One region of the Paenibacillus sp. Cedars genome, then DNA from elsewhere that is predicted to be linked to it. Evidence: riboswitches for the same ligand, from Rfam matches in the RefSeq annotation. Region 1 holds a riboswitch; each other region holds the start of a gene.
The links. Region 1 has a riboswitch for ZMP and ZTP ahead of B9D94_RS11420 (bifunctional 5,10-methylenetetrahydrofolate dehydrogenase/5,10-methenyltetrahydrofolate cyclohydrolase). Riboswitches for the same ligand answer to the same signal wherever they lie in the genome.
Positions count from the first base shown of each region.

Region 2: it holds a riboswitch for ZMP and ZTP, as region 1 does, so the genes downstream of both, rpiB (ribose 5-phosphate isomerase B) here and B9D94_RS11420 (bifunctional 5,10-methylenetetrahydrofolate dehydrogenase/5,10-methenyltetrahydrofolate cyclohydrolase) in region 1, are expected to answer to the same signal.
Region 3: it holds a riboswitch for ZMP and ZTP, as region 1 does, so the genes downstream of both, purT (phosphoribosylglycinamide formyltransferase 2) here and B9D94_RS11420 (bifunctional 5,10-methylenetetrahydrofolate dehydrogenase/5,10-methenyltetrahydrofolate cyclohydrolase) in region 1, are expected to answer to the same signal.

Region 1 covers NZ_CP020866.1:2,082,150-2,087,654, reverse strand. Annotated here, with positions in the region: gene B9D94_RS11430 (glycoside hydrolase family 32 protein) at 1-699, opposite strand, end outside; gene B9D94_RS11425 (LacI family DNA-binding transcriptional regulator) at 880-1,878, opposite strand; gene B9D94_RS11420 (bifunctional 5,10-methylenetetrahydrofolate dehydrogenase/5,10-methenyltetrahydrofolate cyclohydrolase) at 2,122-2,970, opposite strand; ZMP/ZTP riboswitch at 3,041-3,120, opposite strand; gene B9D94_RS11415 (permease) at 3,276-4,292, shown strand; gene B9D94_RS11410 (TIGR03943 family putative permease subunit) at 4,321-5,286, shown strand; gene B9D94_RS11405 (CobW family GTP-binding protein) at 5,294-5,505, shown strand, end outside.
Region 2 covers NZ_CP020866.1:6,333,423-6,338,927, forward strand. Annotated here, with positions in the region: gene B9D94_RS30385 (L-threonylcarbamoyladenylate synthase) at 1-509, shown strand, start outside; gene B9D94_RS30390 (manganese efflux pump MntP) at 679-1,242, shown strand; gene B9D94_RS30395 (low molecular weight protein arginine phosphatase) at 1,297-1,884, shown strand; ZMP/ZTP riboswitch at 1,981-2,062, shown strand; gene rpiB (ribose 5-phosphate isomerase B) at 2,177-2,641, shown strand; gene B9D94_RS30405 (TIGR01440 family protein) at 2,731-3,315, shown strand; gene glyA (serine hydroxymethyltransferase) at 3,407-4,657, shown strand; gene upp (uracil phosphoribosyltransferase) at 4,991-5,505, shown strand, end outside.
Region 3 covers NZ_CP020866.1:2,308,810-2,314,314, reverse strand. Annotated here, with positions in the region: gene B9D94_RS12315 (response regulator) at 1-430, opposite strand, end outside; gene B9D94_RS12310 (MATE family efflux transporter) at 642-2,000, opposite strand; gene purT (phosphoribosylglycinamide formyltransferase 2) at 2,311-3,471, opposite strand; ZMP/ZTP riboswitch at 3,558-3,638, opposite strand; gene B9D94_RS12300 (LysR family transcriptional regulator) at 3,705-4,580, opposite strand; gene dapA (4-hydroxy-tetrahydrodipicolinate synthase) at 4,692-5,505, shown strand, end outside.

The sequences.
Region 1 (5,505 bases):
CAGCACCCCTTGGCCTTCCAGTTCAAAATAGTCAGGGCATTCCCACATATAGCCGAAATGCTCAAGACGGGTTTGAATCTCCCCTTTGAATTCCCAAGACAGCAAATCCGAAGATTCGTAGATGACTGCCGAACCGGTCTGATCAACCCTTTGGGCGCCGATGACGAACCGGTATTTGTCTTGGTCTTTCCATACTTTCGGATCCCGGAAGTGTTCGGTATATCCGTCCGGCACATGATCGATCAGCGGCTTATCAAGCTTCGTGATCGATCCGTCGCGGTCCATCACAGCCATGCATTGATAAGATTGCCTGTTCCATTCCTCGTCCCGGGCATTCCCGGTATATAACAGATACAGTTTGTTGTCTTTCACGATCCCGCTGCCTGAATATGCGCCATAAGCATCAAACAGCTGCCCTGGTTCAATGGCGATGCCTTTGTTATGCCAATGCACCAGATCCTTCGAGGAAGTATGATACCAATATTTCAAGCCATGAAACGTCCCCAAAGGAAACCATTGATAAAACAAGTGATATTCCCCGTTATAATAAGAAAATCCGTTGGGATCATTCATCAACCCCATGACGGGCTGTATGTGAAACGTCTGTCTCCATTCGCTTCGTCTCGCCTGCCTCCTTAATGAAGCAATCTCTTCGGGAGAAGCCTGATTCAAGCGGCGGTATTTCAGTTCTCTGTCCATATCTCTTCTCCTTATAAATGGGCTAACTAAAGAATCAAACAGACGTGCTGCAGGTGTACGTGAACAAAACCAATCATAGTGGAACCGGTTCCAATCAAGTGTAAAAATAATGAACTCAGTTCCATTACAAGCAGCAAACGCCTGAGTTGGAACCGGTTCCGTTTTTTTAGTATAAAATAACTAATTCAGATTGTCAACGCTTTCCCGATGAATCATCTCGCAATTCATGACCGTCAGGAGATCCGCAGGCTCGTCGTTGACCAGCTTGATAATATGCTGTGCAGCGAGGTGCCCCGCTTGAAAATATCCATATTTAACCGTGGTCAATCCGGGGTGAATCACCTCGGTTACATCGTATCCGCCAAATCCGGTAACGGAGAGTTCGCTGGGAATTTGAATGCCCTTCATATGCGCAGCTTTCATCACGCCAAGCGCGATGTTGTCCGTGGCGCAGACCACCGCCGTTGGCAGCGTTCGATTAGATTGGAAAATCGTCAACGCGGTCTGAACGCCATCTGACATTTTAAATCCACTTTCATAGAGATCGAGATTCACTTCCACACCAACATGCTCGCTCACCGCTTTCAGAAACCCTTCCTTTCGTTTGACCCCAACCGCAACGTCTTTTTCCGTAACACCAATATAAGCTATGTTACGATGTCCCTTGGACAGTACATAACGCCCCATGTCATAGCCTGCGGCATAGTCGTTATAAATCATGCTGTGAACATCCTTGTGCTGTTGTCCGAGCAGAAGAACGGGAATGCCGATCTCTTTAATCGCGGCAAGATGCGTCTCCGTCACCTGTGTGGCGAATAGAATGATCCCTGATATTTTTTGTCTGGCGAGGTCATACAGCGCCTCAATCTCTCGGGATAAATCCTGGCTTGCATTAATGATGAGAAGCTGATATCCGTGTTCCCTTAGTTCTTCGTCCATTCCGGCCACGGTCTGCGATGCGGAAAATGAGTCCAGACGCGGCATAATGGTGCCGATCATACTGGTTTTTTTCGCTTTTAAGCTCTGTGCAAAAGAATTCGGAATATAGCCGGTTTCCTGAATGACCTGCTCAATCTTTCGGCGTGTCGCATGGCTTACGGATCCTCCGTTTAAGAAACGGGAGACCGTGCTTTTGGCAACTCCGGCTTTGTGAGCGATATCGGCGATCGTGTTCTTCATTCACTGATCACCGGAGCCGCACAACAGGCTTTGATTCGTGTATGCATGAAGCTCTCCCCTTCGATTTCGCATTTCTATAACTATACCATGACCTCCGGGCGTCCGTGAAATTGCAGGCCTAGGGCCTATCATTTTATAGCCATACCTCTCTAAGATCCAAACTTTGGCGTGGATAAAGCGATTCGAAGGGGATTATTCTTGGTTCCCCTTTACTTAACATGCAGATGGTCTATGGCTTTCCCCTTAGACTTGCACGGTTCGCTCAGCCGATTCTACGGTATGCTTCAGCAGCGTAGCAATCGTAACAGGACCCACGCCGGCAGGTACCGGCGTAATCGCGGAAGCAGCCTTCGCGCAAGCTTCATAATCGCAGTCACCGATATTCCCTTTGTTATAGCCTGCATCCAATACAACGGCCCCCGGCTTGATCCAGTTCCCTTGAATAAAATTGGGTTTGCCTACGGCAGCAACAACAATATCCGCCTGCGAGACAATATTGGCGAGATCCTTCGTTCTCGAATGACAGATCGTAACCGTAGCATTGCGATTCAGCAGCATCATCGATACCGGCTTGCCGAGAATCGGACTGCGTCCAACAATGACGGCATGTTTCCCTTCAATCGGCAGGTTGTAATAATCCATAATCGCAAGTATCGCCGCAGGCGTACAGGAAGGATAGTCGGCAAAACCAAACGCATTTTGCGAGAACCCAAGCGTGGTGACCCCGTCCACATCTTTTTCAATACGGATGGTATCAAAAGCCGCTCGTTCATCGATATGATGGGGTACCGGATGCTGCAGCAGAATGCCGTGAACATTGGGATCCTCATTCAGCTCTTGAATGGCAGCCATCAGTTCCTCCGTTGTTGTCGACTCGTCTAGCACCACTTTTTTGGATATAATTCCAAGCCGCTCACAGGCATTTCCCTTCATTCGCACATAGGTTGCCGAAGCCGGATCTTCTCCTACCAATATCGTTGCCAGGCAAGGGGTTACCCCTTTCTCCTTAAGCTCCTGCACCTTCACGGCCAGCTTGGCCTTGATATCGTCGGATACCAGCTTTCCATCCAAAATCAGAGGTTCCTTACTCATTGCACATCCGCTCCTTCGCCATTGTTATTGTAATAAACATAAAGAGGCAAGGCGACATCTCTGTCTCCTTACCTCTTGCCCAGGCGTACGGCATATGATCCTATGTGCTCCCTCTTGGTGACCCAAGTTACGCCAGTAACACATAGATAACTTTTTTTAATATACCATGACTTTGGACTTCACGCTACCAGGATGATACGCCCGTTCCAAATCGTAATCTTTTTGATTAAATTATTAAAAACACGTATGTTGCCGATTGTCCAAGCATAGAATGTGCTAAGAACATTTCGCTTCAGGAGGACTTGATGAAACATCCCGTTGTATTTAAAATGCTGCCCTTCATCCTGCCGCTTGTCTTCGTGATTCCGGTCTTAACGATATGGCTGCAAAATGGTTCTGGTTCCAGGCTCGTCGAAATCCTTGACATGCAGCAGGTCAAAACCATTTTTACTGGCATCTTCCTTGAGGCGCTACCTTTTGTTTTGCTAGGCGTGCTGCTCTCGTCCCTTCTGCAAATGTTTGTAAAAGAGCAATGGGTGCGCCGACTTATACCCAAAAATCCGCTCATCGGCGTTTTGTTTGCTTCCATGCTGGGCATCGTGCTTCCCATATGTGAATGCGGGATGATACCGGTCGTCCGAAGGTTGATGTTAAAAGGGATGCCTGCCTACATCGCAGTCACCTTTATCCTCAGCGGCCCCATACTGAATCCGGTCGTGTTCGCCGCAACCATCATGGCCTTCCGCTCGCATCCCGAAGTGGTGATCGGCCGGATGGGACTAGCATTGGCCGTTGCCGTGACGGTAGGTTTAATCGTATATGTATTCTCCAAACATAATCCGCTCAAGCGATCCTTTCAGGAGTTTACCGAACAGGGCTCCGTCAATGGGGGACGGAAAATGCATGAGCACCCTAAAACATGGAGAAGCATGTTTGTTCACGCCGGAGACGAATTAATTGAAATGACCAAGTATCTGGTTCTTGGCGCGTTCTTGACCGCCTGTATCCAATCCTTCATTCCAAGGGATGAATTGTTGGCATTAGGAAACGGTCCTGCCGCCTCATATCTGTTCATGATGGGGTTTGCGTTTATATTGTCGCTCTGCTCGACTTCGGATGCCTTTGTCGCGTCTGCGTTCACGCACAGCTTTTCGGTCGGTCCACTGGTTTCCTTTCTTGTTCTCGGCCCGATGCTGGATTTCAAAAGCTTGCTTATGCTGTCCGCTACGTTCAAGACCAAATTCGTAATCGGTCTAAGCCTGCTGGTTATCACGCTGGTCTTTATCGGCTCTATAGCCGTTGATGCTCTGTTTCGAGGTTAGCTTATTGGGGAGGAGGCTGATGTAAACGATGATTTCCAGCTTGGCTATACGGGGCCATTATGTGCTTCGGTCGCTGCTCATTGCAGCTCTTGCCTTCTATATCATGCATCTGAATGCTACAGAGTCTCTTCATTATTACCTGGCTCCACACATGCAGACCCTGCTGCTGCTCTGTCCGGTCCCGCTTCTATTCATTGCATTCGGTATGCTGTGGCACGCTCTTGGGGGTGATACCGGAGAGGTGTGTGATTGCGAGCATCCCCTGCCTAACGGCTTTGTCAAAAACATGACCGTCTACGGGTTGTTCGCAGTACCGCTGCTGTTCGGCCAGCTTCTGCCGAATCAAGCTCTTGGAAGCGACATGGCTTCCAAAAAAGGCATGATCTACACCTATCCGAACCCGGATGTCCGCCGTAAGGCCGAGGACCAGAACGCCTCTGCATCCTCTGAGACAAATAACCACTCTCTATCTGCTGATCAATCGGCGACCCAAGACGCCTCGCAGCAGGAGCTGTTTAATGCCAAGGACATCTACAGCGTGGAATTCGCAGAGCTCGCCAAGCGTTTATATACGCTTTCCGTCATTTCGGTTGAACCTGACATTTTCTCGGAGACCGTCGGTGCCATCGATATGTATAAACAGCAGTTTCAAGGAAAATCCATTACAGTCCAAGGTTTCGTCCATCGGGATAAACATATGTTAGAAGACACGTTTGCCGTCAGCCGATTCCTTGTCATGTGCTGCACCGCTGACGCCATCCCGTTTGGCATTATTGTCCGCGGCGCGAATGCTTCGTCTTTTGACAATGACACATGGGTTCAGATCGATGGCACGATCCAGGTGAGTACCCTAAATGGTGAGGAAACTCTTCAAGTGCAAGCCGAAAAAATTCAACCGATTGAGCAGCCGGCATCCCCGTACATTTTTACAAATGCGGACTCCGTGGCGGAGTTTGATGAACTGTATTCCAATATTAAAGATACCGGGAGGTAAGGAACCGATGAGCAAAGTGCCTGTAATTATGATTAGCGGTTTTTTGGGAAGCGGCAAAACAACGCTGCTGCTCAGACTGCTGGATTATGCCGCCAAGCAGCAGTGGAAGACAGCCGTATTGATGAACGAGATGGGCGATCAGGACGTGGATGGGGCTATCATATCCGGCGAAATGCCGGATCTTCCGATCGAGAAGCTGCTTGACGGCTGCATCTGCTG
Region 2 (5,505 bases), 2.2 Mb from region 1:
AGGTCGGCGAGGATGGCGCCGTGACGGTGCTCCGCCCCGGCGGCGTCACGGCCGAGCAGCTTGCCGCCGTAGCGGCAAGCGTGCGCCTCGACCCGGCGCTGCAGCGCGCCGCCGGGGAGGCGGAAGGCCCGGCGCCGCGCTCGCCGGGCATGAAGTACACGCACTACGCACCGAAGGGTGCGATGTGCGTGGTGCAGGGCCCGCGTGCCGACGCCGTGTCGGCACGCATTGCGGCCGAGCTTGAGGCGGCCGCCCGGCGCGGAGAAGTGACCGGTGTGCTGTCGTTCGACGAGCACATCGGCCACTACCGCGCGGACGTTGCCGTCTCGCTCGGCAGCCTGGCCGCGCCGGAGGAAGCGGCCCGCCGGCTGTACGCCGGCCTTCGTCACTTCGATGACGAAGGCGCGACCTTCATCCTGGCCGAAGCGTGCCCGGATCGGGGCGTTGGCGCAGCCGTCATGAACCGGCTGCTGAAGGCCGCGGGACATCACATCATCAATGTGGATTGAACTCCAAGTCCTGGCACCAGTTTGTGAGTGATTCTCTCAATCCTTTCTCGTAATATGCAAGAGGAAGGGGAGGCTTTGCCGGGATTCCCCAGTCGAATAAACGGTTTTGGAATCATTTAACCCTTGTCCGCATATGGTGTACAAGACCATGGGACTTGGGGGAATGAGCATGTTGGAGGCGTCTGTCCAATCGGGACAGCTTGCGGCGATTCTGCTGATGGCGGTTGCACTCGGGCTAGACGCATTTTCGCTTGGAATCGGAGTCGGGATGAGAAGCGGCATGCGCCTTGGCTATATGCTGGGCATTAGTTTCATGATTGCGCTGTTTCATATGTTAATGCCCCTGCTGGGTTTATTTGCCGGCCATTATGTAGGAATATTATTGGGCCACGTTACAGGGCTTGCAGCCGGTGGGCTGCTGCTCCTGCTGGGTGGACATATGATTTATAATGCCTTGCGTGGCGGAGAAGGCCAGCGAATTCATCCAACCGCCTTTTTGGCCATGCTGCTGTTTTCCCTCAGCGTCAGCATCGATTCGTTCTCGGTGGGGGTTTCGCTTGGCATGTTCGTGGATGATGTTTGGTTGATTGTGGTCTCTTTCGGTATCGTGGGCGGCTTGATGTCGATTCTCGGCTTGCTGCTGGGTCGCCAGGTAAGCGATAAGCTGGGGGAGTATGGCGAGATGCTCGGAGGACTCATTTTGGTCATCTTCGGCATCATGTTTATCATTTAACGCAATATTTGATACAATATCCCCAAAGAACCTACTAACAGGAGGAACGGGACTGTGAAAAATATACTGTTTGTTTGCACGGGAAATACTTGCCGCAGTCCAATGGCTGAAGGGATGCTGCGCAAGCTGTCCAAGCAGCGAGGAACTCCGCTGGAGATTCGTTCGGCAGGTGTATCGGCCGTGGATGGAATGCCGGTGTCCCATCACGCGGAATCGATACTTCGTGATCAGGATATCCAGGACCGCTTGGTGTCCAAACCTCTGACGGCGCAACTGGTAGCGTGGGCAGATCTGATTCTTACGTTGACCCAGTCGCATAAGCAGTATGCCATTCGTCAGTTTCCGCATGCGGCAGACAAGATGCACACGCTGAAGGAATTCGTTGAGGATGACCGCAGGGTGCTCGAAGATCTGCAGGAGCAGGATAGCCTGTATGCAACGCTGGAGCTGGCCCGATCTCTCGGAAGGGATGTAAGTGACAGCGATCGGGAACGCCTGATTGAGCTGCGTCAGCGCATTCCGAGCTTTGATATTTCCGATCCGTTCGGCGGTTCGCGGGAAGAATACGAAGCGACAGCGGCCGAGATTCGGACGGCGTTATTCCGATTGCTGGACAAGCTGGAGTCCGAGCGGCATAAATAGGGCGACCCCTTTTGTGTTTAGAAGCGAGCGTATAATTGGGCTAAAAAGCCGCTTGCCTTTCACCCCGTATTGATTTAAGATGAAGGTGAAAAACAAAGGATCCGGTGTAACTGGCGACGAAGTGGATGAAACCACGATGGAGCATCGGAATATACGGCCGGTCGCCTGGGCAAAGAGCATTTGGAGCACAACACGTGCGCCGACTGCTCTTTTTTCGTCTTTTGCGCGGAATTTGAGTTATAATGGAACAAGCTAAAACGCAAAAGCGAACATACGAGGGGGTTTTTCATAGATGAAAATCGCATTGGGTACGGATCATGCCGGCATTCGTCTGAAAGAGGAGATCGTGGAGGTCATTCGGGGTCTGGGACATGAGGTGGAGGATCTTGGCTGCGGCTGCTCCGATTCTGTGGATTATCCCGATTATGCGCTTCCGGTGTGCGAGAAGGTGGTCTCGGGTGAAGCGGATCGCGGGATTCTGATCTGTGGTACAGGGATTGGCATGAGTATCGCGGCCAACAAGGTGCCCGGTATCCGCTGCGCGCTGACCCATGATGTGTTCTCGGCAAAAGCGACGCGCGAACATAATGACAGCAATGTGATTGCACTGGGTGAACGCGTAGTCGGTCCCGGACTTGCAGCAGAGATCGTAAGCGCATGGCTGACAACGGATTTCAGCCAAGGCGAACGCCATGTCGGCCGAGTGAACAAGATCAAAGCCATCGAGGAGCGTTACCTGAAGAACGGATTGCGATAGTTCGTGTCGATCAGTATGTTATTCATCGCGGCTTATCGTGATGAGGGAATGAAGTGCTTCTGTGAAAAAAACATCGGGAGGACTGTGACATGACGGACATCTCTAAGATTTCCTTGAATGAACAGACAGCGGGCATTGTCCGCGAACTGGCCGAAGCGGCTGTTTTGGGCCCGGGTAAAGTTCTGGTCATCGGGGCCAGCACCAGCGAAGTGGTCGGCCGCCGGATCGGTACAGGCGGCGCGCTTGAGACTGCGCAGCAGCTTCTCCAAGGCATCGCCGAAGTTCAAGCGGAGTTCGGTTTTGCTGTGGCTTATCAATGCTGTGAGCATTTGAACCGTGCACTTGTCATGGAGCGCGATCTGCTTGAGCGGCTGCGCTTGACGGAAGTGGCGGCTGTTCCCATACTGGGAGCAGGCGGATCTATGGCTTCGGCGGCCTATCGCAGCATGAAGGAGCCTTGCCTTGCGGAATCCATTGAAGCTCATGCAGGAGTCGATATTGGCGAGACGCTGATCGGCATGCATTTGCGGCGAGTGGCGGTACCTTTCCGGCCAAGCGTGCGTTATGTTGGTGAGGCTCGCGTTACGGCTGCCTATACCCGGCCGAAGCTGATTGGCGGGGAGCGTGCGGTGTACCGGTTCGAGCAGAAGGATGATGGGGCGCAGTGCGATTGATTCGAATGAAAGCTCGCTTTTTTGTTATTTGTTATATCTTTAGTTTTAATTTGGCAACCAAAATAACGATGGATTATGGGAGGATATGAACATGATGGAACATTTGCGGAAGAATGACCCGGCTGTACTGGAAGCAATGGATTTGGAACTGAAGCGTCAACGCAGCAATATTGAGCTGATCGCCTCGGAGAATATTGTCAGCGAAGCGGTTATGGAAGCAATGGGGACCGTGCTGACGAATAAATATGCGGAAGGCTACCCTGGCAAACGCTACTACGGTGGTTGTGAGCGTGTGGATATCGTGGAGGATATCGCCCGTGACCGTGCCAAGGAATTGTTCGGTGCCGAGCATGTGAACGTGCAGCCGCATTCCGGTGCACAAGCGAACATGGCGGTGTATTTGGCTGCGCTCAAGCCTGGAGATACCGTTCTTGGCATGAACCTCGCTCATGGCGGCCATTTGACTCACGGAAGTCCTGTTAACGCTTCGGGCCTTCTGTACAACTTCGTTGCTTACGGCGTGCAAGAAGATACGTTCCTGATCGATTACGATGAAGTTCGCAAAGCGGCCTTCAAGCATCGTCCTCGCATGATCGTGGCCGGAGCAAGTGCCTACCCACGTATCATTGATTTTGAAAAACTTGCGGCCATCGCGAACGACGTTGGTGCGTTATTCATGGTCGATATGGCTCATATTGCAGGTCTTGTTGCGGCGGGTCTTCATCCGAGTCCGGTTCCACATGCTCATTTTGTTACCACCACAACGCATAAGACGCTTCGCGGGCCTCGCGGCGGTATGATTCTGTGCAAAAAAGCTTGGGCACAAGCGATCGATAAAGCGGTATTCCCGGGTTCCCAGGGCGGACCGCTGATGCATGTCATTGCTTCCAAGGCTGTGGCCCTTGGTGAAGCATTGGATCCGTCCTTCAAGACCTATGCGGAGCATGTGGTGAAGAACGCAAAAGTTCTGGCCGATACCCTGATCGAGGAAGGGCTGAACATCGTTTCCGGCGGAACCGATAACCATCTGATGCTGATTGATACCCGCAATCTGGATATCACAGGCAAGGACGCGGAGAAGGTGCTGGATTCCATCGGCATCACCGTGAACAAGAACGCCATCCCGTTCGATCCGACGAGTCCGTTTGTAACGAGCGGTATTCGCATCGGTACGCCTGCGGTAACTTCCCGCGGCATGGATGAGAAGGCGATGGTTACCATCGCGAAGGTTATTGCCATGACATTGAAGCAGCCTAAAGACGAGGCGACCCTTGAACAAGCAGGCCGTATGGTGGCTGAACTTACAGATCAATACCCTCTCTATGCCGAAATGAAATATTAATCACAGTTTAGTCCGTTCCAGAGGCTTATGATAAGAGGACCCCGCCTGATGCAGGTGGGGTCCTTTTCAGAGCTATAAACATTCTGGCCAGATTGCTTTGCTCATATTTTTCCAGTCAGCGACTGCGGATAGCATCAATATAGGCGAAAATGGAAAACCTAGGTCTAGCCGGTGGCGGTCCCGTCACAAGGTCGAAACAAGCGGGAAATAAACATGACCGGTGCAGGTGTCAATTGACTAGAGGGAATGATATAATAGACAGGATTTATGGAGCTCACAACGATTTATGCCCATATTGAAATAACATTTGCATTCAAACCGGAGGGACCTGACATGGGAAAATTGGTGATTTGTGATCACCCGTTGATTCAACACAAACTTACATTTATCCGCGATATGCGGACTAACACCAAAGATTTTCGCGAATTGGTAGACGAAGTCGCGACTTTGATGGCTTATGAGATTACACGGGAGGTTCCTCTTGAGTCGATATCCGTGCAGACGCCGGTAGCGGAAACGCAGGGGAAAGTCATTTCCGGCAGAATGCTCGGTCTGGTGCCGATTCTGCGCGCTGGCCTGGGTATGCTGGACGGGGTTGTAAAACTGCTCCCCGCAGCAAAGGTAGGCCATGTCGGATTGTTCCGTGACCCGGAAACGCTCCAGCCTGTCGAATATTACACGAAACTTCCAACAGACGTTACGGAGCGCGAATTAATCGTGATTGATCCGATGCTGGCGACTGGCGGCTCTGCGATCGCTGCGATCGACGTGCTGAAGAAGCGCGGCTGCACGCAGATCAAGATGATGAATCTTGTGGCTGCACCGGAAGGCGTGAAGGCCGTCCATGA
Region 3 (5,505 bases), 230 kb from region 1:
GACTTGTGCGGTAATGCTCCTTCAGCTGTCTTACATCCTCGCGTTCGGCAACCTCCCTATCGATTTTGTCTTTGATCTTATGCAATAGCTCCATGAAGCTGTCCGCAGAGAATGGTTTAAGCAAATATTCATCCACACGGAGCGTAATCGCTTGGCGGGCATAATCAAATTCATCGTAGCCTGTCAGTATGACAATTTTGCATAGCGGCTGATGCTCCCGAAGCCATGCGGCTAACTGAAGTCCGTCCTGAAATGGCATACTGATATCAGTAATGACAACATCCGGCTCGAGTCGCTCTGCAAGTTCCATAGCCTCTCTTCCGTTCTCCGCCGTACCCTCGATGGTGAATCCGCATGCTCCCCAGTGTATTTCCTGAACGAGCCCTTCCCGCACATCGGCTTCATCATCCACTAACAGCACTTTATACAATGCGACCCCTCCTGTTTTCGTCCGTTAATAGTCTTAATGGATCTAAAAAGATCTTACATCGCCGTCCTGCAATTTGGAATGTCTGACTTTTACGTTTTTTTCAAGCCGTTACAAAGTTACAAAAAAAGAACGAATGTGCCTCTGATCAAACAGGTGGATTCCTGTTCCTAGAGTCATCATTCGTTCTCCGTTATCCATTGAATCTTGTTCCTTAAGCATGAACCGGTATCGATGTAGATGCAGCGGGCTTGCTCAACCTCTTGATACTCATATAATAGGCGATGCCGAGCGGGATGACTGCACCTAACCATGCCAGCGGATTAGCCAGGCTTGCACCGAGGAAACCGATCTGTGCGGTCAGGAAGATGGCAGCCAGAACGCGCATGATCAGCTCCATAATGCCTGCCACCGTTGGAATAAAGCTCTGTCCCAAGCCTTGGAGGGTGAAGCGGTATATAAACAACAGCGACAGGAGTAAATAGGTGCTTCCGTTCGATAAGAAGTACAGCCTGCTGAGCGATAGCAATTCCTCCTGACCCTGACCGACAAACAGACTGACCGCGGCAGGACCCGCGAATATGACCAGCAATCCCACGGCGATGCTGAACGATCCCGAGAGCCAAATGCACTGTTTAACCCCCAGCCTGATTCGATCTATACGGTTTGCCCCATAATTCTGAGCCGCAAACGTTGCCATTGTAATGCCAAAGGAGCTCATAGGCTGGGTCGCGAGCATATCAATTTTCTGAGCTGCGGTGTATGCAGCTACGGCGGTTGCACCGAGTCCATTCAGCGTAATCTGAAGAATGATGGCCCCGATCGCAATGATGGAGGCTTGGAAGCCCATGGGAAAGCCGATCCACATATGCTGGCGGATAAATGTCCAGTCTATGGACCAATCCGCGTTCTTGAACTGCAGCAGCGGTACTTTTTTGTGAATATAGATCAGACACAGCAAGCAGGAGAACAGCTGTGATACAACCGTCGCAAGTCCTGCTCCTGCTACGCCCATCTTGAATACAAGAATAAACAGCAGATCCAGTACAATATTCAGAATGCTTGCAACCACTAAGAAGAGCAGCGGCGTTCGGCTGTCCCCTAGCGCTCTGAGCAGATTGGCCAACAAGTTGAACAGAACGGCTGCGCCAACACCCCAGTTGATAACAATCAAATAGGAGTAGGCATCATCCAATATTTCAGCCGGCGTATTCATCATCTCAAGCACCGGTCTCGTAAACATCACACTGACAACGGTTAGAAAAATGGTGAAGACAAGGCTGATCCAGATGCTCGTGCCGACACTTTTACGGATACCTGCGATATCTTTTGCACCGAAGCGCTGAGCCGTTATGATGGACAATCCTGCGGTCAAGCCTTGAGCAAAACCGATGACAAAGAACAAAATGCTGCCTGTCGAACCTACGGCTGCAAGTGCGTCCACCCCAATCGTCCGTCCCACGATGAGTGTATCTGCCATATTGTAAAATTGCTGAAAAACATTACCGATTAAGAGCGGTATCGTAAACATCACGATCAGCTTGATCGGACTTCCCTGTGTCATATCTCTCATGTTATTTCTCCTATGCCTGTAGAGCGTTCTATTTATATGTTGAAATGAATCCCGTGATAAGGCCCCAAGTGATCGGTTTATGGGGATATGGACCATCGTATTCCTGTGTATCTTATCATGAACGATCGTAAATTTCTGCATATTTATTATTAATTTTTAAATTACATATACTCGTCTCGGCACCACGGCACGGCAATAGCGAAACGGATCCTCGCGGCTGCTTCCTATAGAAATAGGCCAACCGGGAAGTGCCGGTTGACCTTAGAGCATGATCAAGAGGGACAAGCAAGAAGGGTTACACTTTAAGCGTTTAAACTTCTTCTACAGCAAGCATCTCCCATGCTTTTTTTGCACGTGAACGTGCCTCTTCTACATGGCTGGCCGTGGACAGCGCAACCGCGACGCGTCTTCCGACCTTGGTTACAGGCTTGCCAAAAATGCGCAGCTGAGTGTTCGGAACGGCAAGTGCCCGCTCAGCACCGGTAACCGTATAATGTTCCAGCTCTTTCGGTGCTTTCAACGGCCGGCTGGCTCCAGGCGTGATCCATTCGATCTCGGGTATCGGATACCCGAGAATGGCACGTACATGAAGCGCAAATTCGGACAGGTTTTGTGTGACAAGCGTAACCAAGCCGGTATCATGCGGCCTTGGAGATACTTCACTGAAGTACACTTTGTTCTCGGTCAAGAACAGCTCTACCCCAAACAATCCGAACCCGCCAAGCTCGTCGGTAATCGCCTTTGCTATACCTTTGGCTTCCTCAATCTGCTCTTCCGACATGTTATGCGGCTGCCAGGATTCGATGTAATCTCCACTCTCCTGGATATGCCCGATTGGCGCGCAGTAGTTTGTCCCACTCACAGAGCGAACCGTCAGAAGTGTAATCTCGGATTGAAACGTAATAAATTCCTCAATGATCACTCTCCCGTTCTGCACCCGGCCGCCTTCCATGGCAATATTCCAGCAGGACGCGATCTCATCTACTGAGCGGCAGACACTCTGGCCTTTTCCGGAAGAGCTCATAAGCGGTTTAATGACACACGGAAATCCCATCTCCCGCACAGCCTGAACAAACTCCTCATACGTATCGGCAAACCGATAACCCGCAGTCGGCAGCCCCAGCTTCTCCGACGCCAGTCGGCGGATGCCTTCCCGATCCATCGTCAGTTTCGCGGCTCTCGCGGTAGGAATAACGCGGTATCCCTCTTCCTCCAGCTTCACAAGCTCCGACGTTGCCAGTGCTTCAATCTCGGGAACGATCAAATCCGGCTTCTCCTGCTCTATGATCTCGCGCAGCTTATCCCCATCCAGCATATCAATGACATAACTGCGATGGGCGACATGCATGGCGGGAGCATCGGCATAACGATCAACGGCGATGGTTTCAACGCCCAGTCTCTGTGCCTCGATGACAACCTCTTTTCCCAGTTCTCCTGATCCTAGCAGCAGTATTTTCTTCGTTTTCAACATCGTTGTGATATCCCCTTTTTTTCATAGTTTCAGAGATGATAGAAGTCATTAGAATAATAAAAGAGGTAAGGGAAATAAGCTTCCCTTACCTCTGCCCAGGCGTACGGCCGTTGTCATCCATGTGCTCCCTCATGGTCCCCCATGCTACGCCAGTCACACATAAACCTATACATTGTTAGCTAAATCATACTTAATCTTTCCCTTAAATGCAATATCATCGGACAGAGCTTTTTCTAGGGTTTGGATATCATCATATCGATGAAATCTCTCTGCGCATGCGAGATCCATTTCTTAGGATGTATCACCATCTGTATGCCCAGTCGGATATCCGGATGGATAAAGGGAAGAACAGCCAGCTCTCCCCGCTTGATTTCCGCTTCGGCTACCATGCGGGGCAACAGCGAAATCCCCGAACCGGACATGACATAGCGCTTAATCGCTTCGGGATTGCCTAATTCCAATCCTATACGTAAGGGAACGCCGCGGGCACGAAGGACCTTTTCCAGCATGATACGATAATTGCAGCTATCCTCGGTCATAATCCATTCTACATCAGCCAGATGTTCAAGCTTAATGACGGGATGAACATGCAGAGGATGATTCGGGTGAGCGACCAGTAATAGAGGTTCCTCCCTGATTCGAATCCATGTTAAGGATGAATCAGACGGGTTATGTTCCAGCATGAGACCCATATCGTACTCGCCTTCCCTCACTTTACTCACAATGCGGTCTTCACGATCTGGCTGCAAACGAATGGAAAGATCCTCATATTGATGTCTTAGCCGATGTACGACCGGCGGAAGAAAATAAGCGGCTAACGAGTCGATGGTCCCTATCGATAAGGTGCCCCCGCCTTGTTTGGTCAGCTTTTCCTTCGACTGCTGGAACAGGTCCAGCATCTGAACTGCATACTTCAGAAGCTCCTCTCCGGACTTCGTCAACCGCAGACCTTTGCCGTATCGCTCAAACAGCTTGACGCCATATTCCTTCTCCAGCTTCTGAATCTGAGTGGTTACGCTGGATTGAGCATATCCTAACTCCTCCGCAGCTTTCGTGAAACTTTGACGATCCGCCACTTCCTTGAATGTTTGCAGGTAGATGAGTTCCATCTCGCTCTCCTTATCAATAATATTGATAATAATTATCTATTATTATAGATAACACTGATCCTGATTGCCATGATACAGTATAACCACAACCAATGAAATGGAGGAAGGGCCATGTTGAATGAGCAGCAGCTGCATGGAATTTATGTGCCTGTCATTACACCCTTTTCACAGGATTATGAGCTGGACCTTATTTCGTATCAACGTTATGTAGAGAACTTGTTAACCCATGACATTCAGGGTTTGGTCATCAACGGTACGACCGGTGAGGCGCCAACGGTTACGTGGGAGGAGGTTGTTCGGCTTACAGGGGAAACCCGGAGAATTCTGGGCAAGCGGCAATTGCCGCTTGTCATCGGTACAGGAACGAACGATACGGTCTCCAGCGTGAAACGGACGGAACAGGCAGCGCTTATCGGTGCCAATGCCGTATTGGTAGTCACACCTTACTACAGCCGTCCTTCAATAGAAGGGATCATGGAACACTTCCGTCAAGTGTCCGAGGTCGGTATACCGGTTATCTTATATGAAGTTCCTTCGCGTACAGGTATCCGGCTGCCGGTCGATGCCATAAGAAGAATCATGGATTTGCCTGGTGTGATTGGCATGAAGGATAGTACCTCAAGTACGGAGTTAATGAAGGAATTATCACAGAATCGTACGAAGCCTGTTCTTTGCGGGGATGATATTCACTTCCAGGAAATGCTGTATCATGGCGCTTCCGGCGGGATTCTGGCGTCTGCCAACGTGAATACCGAGGCCTACATTCGCATGTATCAATTAGCTGCCCAAGGGGACTATTTTCGGTCTGAACTGGAATTTGAAGTGCTGATTCCGTGTATTCAGAAGCTGTTCGCAGAATCTAATCCGGCTCCACTCAAATGGCTGCTCGCCAAGCAAGGGCTCATCTCTAATGACACTCTTCGTC